Regions from separate parts of the Starkeya nomas genome, predicted to be linked through region 3. Evidence: riboswitches for the same ligand, from Rfam matches in the RefSeq annotation. Region 3 holds a riboswitch; each other region holds the start of a gene.

Region 1 (4,103 bases), 570 kb from region 3:
TGGCCGGTCTCGAACAGCATGGTCAGCATGCGCCGCCACAGATCGAGCGCGCGCACGGTGCGGAACACCTTCATGCCGCCCTGTGCCGCCTTCGCCTCGTAGGCTTCGTAGGCGTCCCGGAAGGCCGGGCCGTAGAGGTCGTGCAGCTCCGGCGTCTCGTCGGGCGAGAACAGCGTCCACGAACCATCCGCCTCGACCCGCTGCATGAACAGGTCCGGCACCCAGTTGGCGGTGTTCATGTCATGGGTGCGGCGACGGTCGTCGCCGGTATTCTTGCGCAGATCGAGGAACTCCTCGATGTCGATGTGCCAGGTCTCGAGATAGGCGCAGACGGCACCCTTGCGCTTGCCGCCCTGATTGACGGCGATGGCGGTGTCGTTGGCGACCTTGAGGAACGGCACCACGCCCTGGCTCTCGCCGTTGGTGCCCTTGATATGGGCCCCGAGCCCGCGCACGCGGGTCCAGTCATTGCCGAGCCCGCCGGAATATTTGGCCAGCAGGGCGTTGTCCTTGATCGACTTGAAGATGCCGTCGAGATCATCCGGCACGGTGGTGAGGAAGCAGGAGGAGAGCTGCGGGCGCAGCGTGCCGGCATTGAACAGCGTCGGCGTCGAGGCCATGAAATCGAAGGAAGACAGCAGGCGATAGAACTCGATCGCCCGCGCCTCCCGGTCGACCTCGCGTAGAGCCAGCCCCATGGCGACGCGCATGAAGAAGGCCTGCGGCAGCTCGAAACGGGTGCCGCGCGCGTGCAAGAAATAGCGGTCGTAGAGGGTCTGCAGGCCGAGATAGTCGAACTGGAGATCGCGCTCGGGCAGCAGCGCGGCGGCGATCCGTTCCAGATCGAAGCGGCCGAGTTCCGGGTCGATCAGCTCTTCTTCGATACCGCGGGCGACATAGGCTCGGAAATAGTCCGCGTAGCGCTCCGCCATTTCCGCCTGCGTCGCCTGCTCGGGCCGGCCGGCGAGGAAAGTGAGCGCCTCGCGGCGCAGCTTGTCGCCCAAGAGGCGGGCGGAGACCTTGGCGTAGTTCGGCTCGGTCTCGATCAGCGTACGGGCGGCGAGGATGGGCGCCAGCGCCAGCTCGTCGGCGCTGATGCCGTCATAGAGGTTGCGGCGGGTCTCCGAGAGGATCGCCTCGGCGGACACGTCGGCGAGCCCGGCGACGGCCTCGCCCACGACCGTCGCGAGCCGGGCCTCGTCGAGCGGCACCCGCATCCCCTCGCCTGTCGTCATGTGCAAGGCCGGTGCTGTGCCGGGCACCACCGCCACGGCGCGCTCCCTCGCCCGCTCCTCGCGGTAGAGCACATAGGCGCGGGCGACCTTGTGGTGCTCGCCGCGCATCAGCGCCAGTTCGACCTGGTCCTGGACGTCCTCGACATGGAAGGTGCGGCCCGCGTCTGCCCGCCGCGTCAGGCCGGTGACGATCTGCTCCGTCAGCCCCGCCACGATGTCGTGCACGCGCCGCGAGGCGGCGGCATTCGTCCCCTCCACCGCGAGAAAGGCCTTGGTGAGCGCCACCGCGATCTTCGAGGCGTCGAAGGGCGTGACGGCGCCGTTGCGGCGGATCACCTGAAAGCCCGGCGTCGCTGTACCGGCGCCGGAGGCGGAGACGAGCGGTTCGGGAATCCGGGAGGACGGACGTTCGGCTTCGAGAGCGAGAGTCATCGGCTGCAAACCCCGTTGCATGGGGCAAGGGCCGAGCGGAGACGACATGGGCGGACGGGCGGAACAAGCAAGCCGGCGGCACGACCACAGCGTTCCACCGGGACACCCCGCCCGAGGACGTTTCATCTGGGTCGCGGCAGGTCTCCTGGCTCGCGGGTCGTCGCCTTCGTCCGGCCTTCCCGAGGCAGGATGCCTCAGTGACGCGACATGGGACGTCGGCTTGCCGCTTACAGTTGCGGGGGCAGCTCCGGTGTCACACCGGATTCCCTCTTAGCCTCCTCATCTTCCGACTCGAAGGACCGTGACACCCATATGTAGGGGCTCATGCGACAGAATTGTCAATTGGTAGCGCACACGCGTAAAAAGCCTCAGATGCAATTAATTCGCAATTGCATACCGAGTGGCGTTCGATAAGATGCTCTTGCAAGTCATTCGCAAGAAGGAGTGGGATATGCGCAGCAGGCGCGTGGTTCTGGCCGGCCTCGCGGCCATTGGTCTCTTGAGCGCGGGAGTTTCCGGCGCATTGGCGCAGGAGGCCGCAGGGCCGAAGTTCAAGGCCGTGACCACCTTCACCGTCATCGCCGACATGGCGCGCAACGTCGCTGGCGACGTCGCGGTGGTGGAATCGATCACCAAGCCCGGAGCGGAAATCCACAACTACGCGCCGACGCCCGGCGACATCCAGCGCGCCCAGGGGGCGCAGCTCGTGCTGTGGAACGGACTCAATCTCGAACTGTGGTTCGAGCGCTTCTTCCAGAACCTGAAGGACGTGCCGAGCGTGGTGGTCTCGCAGGGGGTCGAGCCGATGGGCATCGCCGAGGGTCCCTACAAGGGCAAGCCCAATCCCCATGCCTGGATGTCGCCGAAGGACGCGCTGATCTACGTCGACAACATCCGCGACGCCTTCGTGAAGTACGACCCGGCGAACGCCGCCACCTACACGGCCAACGCCGATGCCTACAAGAAGCAGATCGAGGCTTCCGTGGCGCCGATCCGCGAGAAGCTCGCGTCCATTCCCGAGGACAAGCGCTGGCTCGTGTCCAGCGAAGGCGCCTTCTCCTATCTCGCCCGCGATTTCGGGCTGAAGGAGCTTTATCTCTGGCCGATCAACGCCGACCAGCAGGGCACGCCCCAGCAGGTGCGTAAGGTGATCGATGCCGTGCGCAAGAACGGCATCCCCACCGTGTTCAGCGAAAGCACCGTCTCCGACAAGCCCGCGCGTCAGGCCGCCCGCGAGGCAGGCGCCCATTATGGCGGCGTGCTCTATGTCGACTCGCTCAGCGAGCCGGATGGGCCGGTGCCGACCTATATCGACCTTCTGCGCGTGACCACCGGCACGGTGGAAAAGGGCCTTGCCGAGGGGCTTTCGCAATGAACGCGCCACTCGTCCGGTCCCGCGCCGCCGAAGGGCTCGCGGTGCGGGACGTCGCCGTCACCTACCGCAACGGCCACACCGCGCTGCGCGACGCCAGCTTCGAGATCCCGACCGGCACCATCACGGCACTGGTCGGGGTGAACGGCTCGGGCAAATCGACCCTGTTCAAGGCGATCATGGGGTTCGTCCGCGTCGCGCGCGGCACGATCTCCATCCTCGGCCGCAGCGTCGACGAGGCGCTCAGGAGCAATCTCGTCGCCTATGTGCCGCAAGCCGAGGAGGTCGACTGGAACTTCCCCGTGCTGGTGGAGGACGTGGTGATGATGGGGCGCTACGGGCATATGGGCCTGTTGCGCATCCCGCGCGCCGCCGACCGGGCGGCGGTGGATACGGCGCTGGCCCGCGTCAACATGGGCGAGTTCCGCAAGCGGCAGATCGGGGAGCTTTCCGGCGGCCAGAAGAAGCGTGTGTTCCTCGCCCGCGCTCTGGCGCAGGACGCCAAGGTGATCCTGCTCGACGAGCCCTTCACCGGCGTCGACGTGAAGACCGAGGACGCCATCATCGCCCTGCTCAAGGCGCTGCGCGCGGAGGGCCGTGTGATGCTGGTCTCCACCCACAATCTCGGCAGCGTGCCCGAATTCTGCGACCGCACGGTGCTGATAAAGGGCACGGTGCTGGCCTATGGACCCACCGCCGAGACCTTCACCGAGGCCAATCTGGAGCGCACCTTCGGCGGCGTGCTGCGCCATTTCGTGCTCGGCGGCGCCGGACTGCACGACGATGACGACCGCCGCCAGCTCGCCGTGCTGACCGACGACGAGCGCCCGCTCGTCTTCTATGGCGAGAAGGGCGCGATGCAGCCGAAAACCAGCGAGGAACAGGTCACGGAGGGAAAGCCGTGATCGAGCTTCTCAGCGAGCCCTTCGGCTACGAATACATGCGCAACGCGATCTGGGTCTCGGCCCTCGTCGGCGCGGTGTGTGCCTTCCTCTCCTGCTACCTCATGCTCAAGGGCTGGTCGCTGATCGGCGATGCGCTCTCGCACGCCATCGTTCCCGGCG
Region 2 (4,103 bases), 580 kb from region 3:
CCGCGCGTGCAGCGCCGCCGCTCGCCGGTCAGCGGCGCCTCGGAGACGAGCTCGACCTCGACGCTGAGCGAGCGCCGCCCGACCCGCGCCACCCTCCCGGTCAGCTCGACGATCTCGCCGAGCCGTGCCGGCGCGACGAAGTCGATCCGCTCGCAGGAGGCCGTGACGAAGTCGGCGCGCGCATGCCGGGCCGCCGCGATGAAGGCGACCCGGTCCATATGCGCGAGCGCGGCGCCGCCGAACAGCGTGCCGTGATGGTTGGTGGCGCCCGGGAAGACGATGTCGACGAGACGCGTTTCTCCCGGGCTCGCGCGTCCGGTCATTCCGCCGCCCGCGCCGTACCGGGGCGCAGGCGCCGGGCGGCTTCCACCATGTTGACCAGTGCCGGGCGCACTTCCTCCCATTTGCGGGTCTTCAGGCCGCAGTCGGGATTGACCCAGACCTGCTCCGGCCGCAGGCGCTGCGTCGCCCTGACGAGGAGTTCCTCCATCTCCTCCACGCTCGGCACGCGCGGGGAGTGGATGTCGTACACGCCGGGCCCGATCTCGTTCGGGTAGCGGTAGCTCACGAACGCCTCGAGCAGTTCCATCTTCGAGCGCGAGGTCTCGATGGAGATGACGTCCGCGTCCATCGCGGCGATGGCGGCGATGATGTCGTTGAACTCCGAGTAGCACATGTGGGTGTGGATCTGCGTCGCGTCGGCGACGCCGGAGGCGCAGAGGCGGAAGCTCTCGACCGCCCAGCCGAGATAGGCGTCCCAGTCGGCGCGGCGCAGCGGCAGCCCCTCGCGGATCGCCGCCTCGTCGATCTGGATCATCGCGGCGCCGGCCTTCTCCAGGTCCGCCACCTCGTCGCGAATGGCGAGGGCGATCTGCCGGCAGGCAAGGCTGCGCGGAACGTCGTCGCGCACGAAGGACCAGTTGAGGATCGTGACCGGCCCGGTGAGCATGCCCTTCATCGGCTTGTGCGTGACCGACTGGGCGAACTTCCACCATTCCACCGTCATCGGCGCCGGCCGCGCCACGTCGCCGAACAGGATGGGCGGGCGCACATAGCGCGAGCCGTAGCTCTGCACCCAGCCGTGCCGGGTGAAGGCGAAGCCCGAGAGCTGCTCGCCGAAATACTGCACCATGTCGTTGCGCTCGAACTCGCCGTGAACGAGCACGTCGAGGCCGATCTCGTCCTGCCAGCGGATCGCCGCCGCCGTCTCCTGCTTGAGGAAGGCCTCGTAGGCGGCGTCGCCCAGTTCGCCCTTGCCGTGCGCGGCGCGCGCCTTGCGCACCTCGGCCGTCTGCGGGAAGGAGCCGATCGTCGTGGTCGGGAACGGCGGCAGGCGGAGCCGGTGGTGCTGGGCTTCCGCCCGAACGGGGAAGGGGCTCCGGCGCTGAGTCATGTTGGGCGTCACTGCGGCGAGGCGGGCCGCCACGGCGGAGCTGTGCACCTTGGCCGAGGCCCGGCGCGCATCGGCGGCCGCGCCCGACGCCATGAGCTTGCTAAGCACCACCTCGCGCCCGCCGGCCAGCGCGGTGGCGAGGGTGGTCAGCTCGTCCATCTTCTGCACGGCGAAGGCGAGCCAGCTCTTCACGTCCGGGTCGAGCTCGATCTCGCGTTCGAGATCGATGGGGACGTGCAGCAGCGAGCAGGAGGGGGCGATCTCCACATGATCGGTACCACGCCGGCGCACCACCGGCTCCAGCGCGTCGAGCAGCTTCGGCAGGTCGGCGCGCCAGACGTTGCGTCCGTCGATGACGCCGAGGGAGAGCACCAGCCCGGCCCGCGCCTTTTCCGACACCGGCCGCAACTGCTCCGGCGCGCGGGCGAGATCGAGGTGCAGCCCGGCGACCGGAAGCGCCAGCGCCGTGTCGAGATTGTCGCCCAGCTCGCCGAAATAGGCGGTGAGTATGATCTTCAGCCTCGGCAGCGCGTGGGCGAAGAAGCCGTAAGCCTCGCGCAGGGCGGCGCGCGTCGGCTCGTCGAGGTCGAGCACGAGGCAGGGCTCGTCCATCTGCACCCATTCCGCCCCGGAGGCCGCCAGCCGGCGCAGCACCTCGACATAGACCGGCAGCAGGTCGCCGAGCAGGCTCAGCGGGTCGAGGCCGGGATCCTTCGCCTTGCCGAGCTTGAGGAAGGTGACGGGGCCGAGCAGCACCGGCCGCGTCTGGTAGCCGAGGGCCTTCGCCTCGCGATACTCGTCGACCGGCTTGGTGGAGGCGAGGGTGAAGCGCTGCCCGGCGGAGAATTCCGGCACCATGTAGTGGTAGTTGGTGTCGAACCACTTGGTCATTTCCAGCGCCGGCACCCCGTGCCCGTGCTCCTGGCCATGGTCATGCCCGTGCGCGCAGGCTCCGGCAGCGCCCTGGCTGCCGCGCGCCATGGCGAAATAGGTATCGAGCGAAACTGGCCCGCCGGACCAGCCATAGGCCTTGGGGATGGCACCGACCATCACGGCGGTGTCGAGCACGTGGTCGTAGAGCGAGAAGTCGTTCGACGGGATGTTGGTCACGCCGAGCGCCTTCTGCCGCGCCCAGTTAGCGGCGCGCAGGCGCGCGGCGGAGTCGAGCAGCGTCTGCGCGCCGCTCCGGCCCGCCCAGTAGTCTTCGAGCGCGGCCTTGAGTTCACGGCGCGGACCGATCCGCGGCGTGCCGAGGGTGGAAACCGGCACCGTGCCGGACGAGTATGGGAAGTTCATCGGCTAACCCCATGAAAATGGGGGCAAAGGCCGAGCGGACGCATAGGCGCGTGCGGGCCGGCGCGATGAGCCGGCGGACGCGCGAACGCACCACCGGGACACCCCGCCCAGGGACGACTATGGTGCCGTGGCAGGTCTCCTGGCTCGCGGGTCGTCGCCTTCGTCCGGCCTTCCCGAGGCAGGATGCCTCAGTGACGCGAAATGGACGTCGGCTCGCCGCTTACAGTTGCGGGGGCAGCGCCGGCCTTGCCCGAAGGCGCACCGGCTTCCCTCTTGGCTCCGGTTGAGGCCGGAGAACCACGACGCTGCGAAGATGAGCCGGCGGCGGCCGGATGTCAATGAATGATATAAGGACATCTTTATGTCCGCATATCGAAACCATCCGTCGCGGTCGATCTTGTCGTTTGACGCCGGCGGGTCGAACGTGGCCGGCGTTCGGCCACGGTACCTGGAGTCGGAAAGGAGCCTGCCATGTCGGCGACGCACGCTGAGGACAGCCGCCATCACCTCGTTGTCGTCGGTGCAGGCTTCGGCGGGCTCGAGGCGGTCCACCGGCTGGCGGGCGCGCCGCTGCGCATCACCCTGATCGACCGGCGCAACCATCATCTGTTCCAGCCACTGCTCTATCAGGTGGCGACGGCCTCGCTCGCTACCTCGGAGATCGCCTGGCCGATCCGTCACCTGCTGCGCCGCCGCCGCGAGGTCACGACCCTGCTGGCGACGGTCGCGGGCGTGGACAAGCAGGCGCGCCGGGTGCTGCTCGATGACGGTTCCTTCCTGTCCTACGACACGCTGGTTATCGCGACCGGCGCGCGCCACGCCTATTTCGGCCATGACGACTGGGAGTCCTTCGCGCCGGGCCTGAAGACGCTGGAGGACGCCACCACCATCCGGCGGCGCATCCTGCTGGCGTTCGAGCGCGCAGAGCGCGAGGCCGATCCGGCCCGCCGCAAGGCCCTGCTGACCTTCGTCATCATCGGCGCCGGCCCCACCGGGGTCGAACTGGCGGGGACCATCGCCGAGCTGGCGCACATGACACTCGTGGACGAGTTCCGCAGCATCGACACGCGGGAGGCGCGCGTCGTGCTCATCGAGGGCGGCCCGCGCGTGCTGGCGGCCTTTACGGAGGACCTGTCCACCTATGCCCAGCGTTCGCTCGAAAAGCTCGGCGTCGAGGTCGAGCTGGGCAGCCCCGTCACCGAATGCACGGCGAACGGCGTTGTCTATGGCGGAAAGACCGTGCCCGCCGCCACCATCATCTGGGCCGCTGGCGTTCAGGCTTCCCCGGCGGCGGAGTGGCTCGGCGTCGCCGCAGACCGCGCCGGGCGCGTGCAGGTGGAGGCGGACCTCACGGCGCCGGGCAACCCGGAGATCTTCGTCATCGGTGATACCGCCGCCGTCGTCGCGCCCGACG
Region 3 (4,103 bases):
ACCGGGCCGCCATGCCCCGCCAGCGCCTCGACGAGTGCGGCGCTCTCGGCCGCGACGTCGCCGTCGGCCAGCATGCGGTTGGTCAGCCAGAGCGTGAGGCAGTCGACCAGCACCGGCCGCCCGGCGGGCAGGCCGTTCAGCGCGTCCGCAAGGTCGTGCGGGGCGTCGAGCGTGCGCCACTCCGCGCCGCGCCGCGAGCGGTGGAGCGCGATGCGCTCCACCATCTCGTCGTCATAGGCCTGCGCCGTCGCGATATAGGTCCACGGCGGCATGAGACGCTCGACGAGTTCCTCGGCGTGCCGGCTCTTGCCGGAGCGGGCGCCGCCGAGGACGAGGGTGAGCGCCACGGCTGAGGCGTCCGATCAGCCCGGAACGACCTGGCCGATCACCGCCGCGAAGCCGATGCCGGCCACCGCCGCGCCGGCGAGGCGCGGAGCGAGGGCCGAGGCAGCACGGCTGGCGACCAGGGCGACGCCGATCGACAGGGCGGACTGGATCAGGACGAGGCCCGCCAGATAGGCGTAGAGCGGCGTCGGCTCGGCGCCGACGATCGACTCGCCATAGGCGTAGCCGTGGAACAGGCCGGCGATAGCGAACAGCGCCGCCCACGCGCCCGTGGCCACGCGCTCGCCGCGCGCCAGCAGGAAACCGGCGAGAAGCACGCTCGCGGCGACGACCAGCTCGGCCGCCGGAAGGTTGACGAGCGAGAGGTGGACGCCGACGCCCACGGCGGATGCCGCGACGAAGACAATCGGCAGCCACAGCGGCATGCCGCCCAGCGCGGTGGCGACGCCCACCGCCACGAGGAAAGCGAGGTGGTCGGGACCGATCACCGGATGGGCGAGGCCGGAAATGAAGCCCTCGCCGAAGGTCGAGGGCATTTCGCCGCCCATGGCATGGTGGGCGAAGGCCGGGGACGAGGCGACGAGCGCGAGCGCGGCGGTCGGAAGGACGGCGGCGCGCCGAAGGATCGGGTTCATCGAGGCTCCTTGGCCCTTCTCGATGAAGGGCAAGTCATTGAAAAATAAGGTCAGGTGCCGGGCGTCGCGAGACGCGGCCGCAACCAGCCGGCGAGCCCGCCGAGGAGGGACCAGAAGACGAAGCTCGCTACGATGGTCGCAACCACGAAGCTGTGGTGTAGCGATTCCGGGATCGGGCTCTCGTGGCTCGCGGGCTGCGGCGCGCCGATGATCTGCGGCGCCACGATCAGCGCGACGCCGAGAATGGCGAGCATCGGGGTGCGGCCGAAGGCGATGAGGGCGAGGCCCGCCGCGGTGGCCGCGGCCGTGCCGACCCACCAAACCTGACGCGCCGCGAGGTCGGCCGCCGGCATGGCGGGCAGCTCCGGCGGCAGGCCGAGACCCGGTGCCAGCGTGAACACGGCGAAGCCCGCCAGACCCCAGATGACCCCCTGGCGCCAGCCGGTCAGCCCGCCGGCGAGCTCGCTGGCCGCGACCAGCAGCAGGCCGAAGCCGAAGCCCGTCAGCACCATGGCGAGCACGGTGTAGGCGTTGCGCTCGAAGCCGTCCGCCGGGCCCCATTCGTCGGCGTCGTGGCTGTGCTCGGCGGTGCCCGGCGCATGCTCGTGCGTCGCGGTTTCCGCAGGTGCCGGGGCTTCCGCCTCGCCGGAACCCTCGAAGGTTTCCGCCTGAAGGATCAGCGGAACGGTCGTGAAGATGTGGACGGCCGAGCCGACGAGGCCCGTGCCGATGCCCGCCAGCGCGGCGACGAACAGAATCGTCCTGAAAAGCGACATGATGCGTCCCCCGTAACGGTCAGTGGCAGGGGAAGGCGGTCGCGTGGCGGACGTCGTGCGTGGCGTTGTGCACGGCGCTGATGTGGGAGAAGCCCACGCCGCCCAGCACGAAGACGCCAAGCAGCGCCGCGAACGTGATCTGGATGGTGCGCGAGGCGATGGATTCGTGGGAAGCAGCCGCGCTGTGGCTGTTCTGGGTCGGCATGGTCGGCTCCTTTGACCCTCCACCCGAGGATCTGTGCGGGTTGCGTCGCCGGCCGGTCTCCTGGCTCGCGGGTCTCGGCCCTTCCCCGCCTTCCCGGCGCTGCCGCCAGTGGCTGTTGGAGAAGGGCTCGCCGCTTACAGTTGCGGGGGCAGCCGCGGATTCGGCGTCGACCTTGAAGGAAGGTTTCCGCCCCACCGCGTTCCCGTCTTGCGTCCCGTGCGCATCACGGGAACCGACGACTCCGGCGACTATAGTCCAGCCGCCGGCTACCGCAACCGGCTCGACCGCCGGTCGCGTTGACAATTCGCATGGGCACTCCTTTAGTGGCCCCGACCGTCGGTTCCTTCCTTCCGGGGAAGGACGAAGAGGGAATGCGGTGCGGAGGCCCGAAGGCGCTCCAATTCCGCGGCTGCCCCCGCAACTGTAAGCGGCGAGCCTCAGCCGGAAGCCACTGGGGAATTCTCCGGGAAGGCGGCGACGAGGCGACGACCCGCGAGCCAGGAGACCTGCCGGCGGTCCGGTCGTGCGTGCCGGCGGGGTGCCCGGCAGTCAGGCAGAGCCGCGCCTCCCGCGGCTTCGCGCGGAAATCCTTCCGCGACCGGCGCATCCCGCGAACGTTGGATTTTCGTGGAGACGCCGCATGAACACCGCCGCCCCGACCCCTCTCGACCGGGTGCCGTGCACCATCGTCACCGGCTTCCTCGGCTCCGGCAAGACGACGCTGATCCGCCACGTGCTGGAAACCGTGAAGGGCAAGCGGCTGGCGGTGATCGTCAACGAGTTCGGCGATGTCGGCATCGACGGTGAGATCCTTAGGGGATGCGGCATCGACACCTGCCCGGAGGAGAACATCGTCGAGCTGGCGAATGGCTGCATCTGCTGCACCGTGGCGGATGATTTCGTGCCCGCGCTCGACGCCATTCTCGCGCGCTCGCCCAGGGTCGACCACATCCTGATCGAGACCTCCGGCCTCGCGCTGCCCAAGCCGCTGGTGCAGGCCTTCCACTGGCCGGCGATCAGGAGCCGGGTGACGGTGGACGGCGTGGTCGCGGTGGTGGACGGCGCGGCGCTGGCGGACGGGCGCGTGGCGCATGACCATGACGCGCTCAGCCAGCAGCGCGCGGCGGATGCCTCGCTCGACCATGACGACCCGATCGAGGAAGTGTTCGACGACCAGATCGCCTGCGCCGACCTCGTGATCCTCACCAAGGCGGACCTGATCGATGCGGCCGGGCAGGCCAGGGCGCGGGCGGCGCTCGACGCCGAGCTGCCCAGGGGCGTGCGGGTGGTGAGCGTTACCGAAGGCCGGGTCGACCCCGTGGTGCTTATGGGGCTCGGCGTCGGCACGGAGAACGACATCGAGAACCGCAGGACCCATCACGACAATGAGGCCGAGCACGATCACGACGATTTCGACAGCTTCGTCGTCGAGGTCCCCGAGATCGCCGATCCGGCGGAGTTCGCCGCCCGCATCGCCCGCGCGGCGGAGGAAGCGGAAGTGTTGCGGGTGAAGGGTTTCCTGCCCGTCGCCGGCAAGCCGATGCGCCTGCTGGTGCAGGCGGTCGGCCCGCGCGTGGCGCATCATTTCGACCGCGCATGGGGCGCGGAACCGCGTGTGGGGCGGCTCGTCGCCATCGGCCTCAAGGGCCTCGATCGGGCGAAGGTGGAGGCCATCCTCGCCGGGGAACGGGAGGTCGCGTGATCGGGCGCCTCGCCCATGCGCGACGTCATGGCCGGACGTGTTCCGAAGTCGGCATTTGCCTACTTCTGTCTCTAGAGTGCGGAACTCGGGCTTGCCCGAGTTCCGGCCATCCACGTCTTTGGCCGATGAAGAAGTCGTGGATGCCCGGGCGATGCCCGGGCATGACGGCCTTCTGAGCGAGGCCGGCCATGCACATCCTCACCACCACCTCGAGCAGCCTCGACGATCTCGTCGAGCCGGTTGATCTCGGCCAGATGCCGGGGGAGGTGGTGGTCGTGTCCTTCGCCGACAGCGACCTGATGGGCCTCGCTTCGGCGCTGGCGCGGGCGCAGGATGCCGGCCTGCCGAGCCTGCGCCTCGCCAATCTGCGCGATCTCCGGCATCCGATGTCGGTCGATCTGTGGATCGACAGCGTGGCCGTTCATGCGCGGATCGTCGTC

Evidence for each region. A riboswitch is a leader RNA that binds a small molecule or an ion and turns the genes downstream of it on or off. The one in region 3 is predicted to bind cobalamin.
Region 1: another riboswitch for cobalamin. It lies ahead of STARVERO_RS07800 (ribonucleoside-diphosphate reductase subunit alpha); the one in region 3 lies ahead of STARVERO_RS10670 (CbtB domain-containing protein).
Region 2: another riboswitch for cobalamin. It lies ahead of metE (5-methyltetrahydropteroyltriglutamate--homocysteine S-methyltransferase); the one in region 3 lies ahead of STARVERO_RS10670 (CbtB domain-containing protein).

What each region holds. Positions count from the first base shown of each region.
Region 1 covers NZ_CACSAS010000001.1:1,620,275-1,624,377, forward strand. Annotated here, with positions in the region: gene STARVERO_RS07800 (ribonucleoside-diphosphate reductase subunit alpha) at 1-1,667, opposite strand, end outside; cobalamin riboswitch at 1,786-1,986, opposite strand; gene STARVERO_RS07805 (metal ABC transporter substrate-binding protein) at 2,119-3,042, shown strand; gene STARVERO_RS07810 (manganese/iron ABC transporter ATP-binding protein) at 3,039-3,944, shown strand; gene STARVERO_RS07815 (metal ABC transporter permease) at 3,980-4,103, shown strand, end outside.
Region 2 covers NZ_CACSAS010000001.1:1,611,888-1,615,990, reverse strand. Annotated here, with positions in the region: gene STARVERO_RS07785 (acyl-CoA thioesterase) at 1-323, opposite strand, end outside; gene metE (5-methyltetrahydropteroyltriglutamate--homocysteine S-methyltransferase) at 320-2,689, opposite strand; cobalamin riboswitch at 2,802-3,006, opposite strand; gene STARVERO_RS07775 (NAD(P)/FAD-dependent oxidoreductase) at 3,161-4,103, shown strand, end outside.
Region 3 covers NZ_CACSAS010000001.1:2,191,729-2,195,831, reverse strand. Annotated here, with positions in the region: gene cobU (bifunctional adenosylcobinamide kinase/adenosylcobinamide-phosphate guanylyltransferase) at 1-347, opposite strand, end outside; gene STARVERO_RS10680 (HupE/UreJ family protein) at 363-980, opposite strand; gene STARVERO_RS10675 (CbtA family protein) at 1,031-1,756, opposite strand; gene STARVERO_RS10670 (CbtB domain-containing protein) at 1,776-1,961, opposite strand; cobalamin riboswitch at 1,995-2,213, opposite strand; cobalamin riboswitch at 2,282-2,489, shown strand; gene cobW (cobalamin biosynthesis protein CobW) at 2,602-3,663, shown strand; gene cobN (cobaltochelatase subunit CobN) at 3,852-4,103, shown strand, end outside.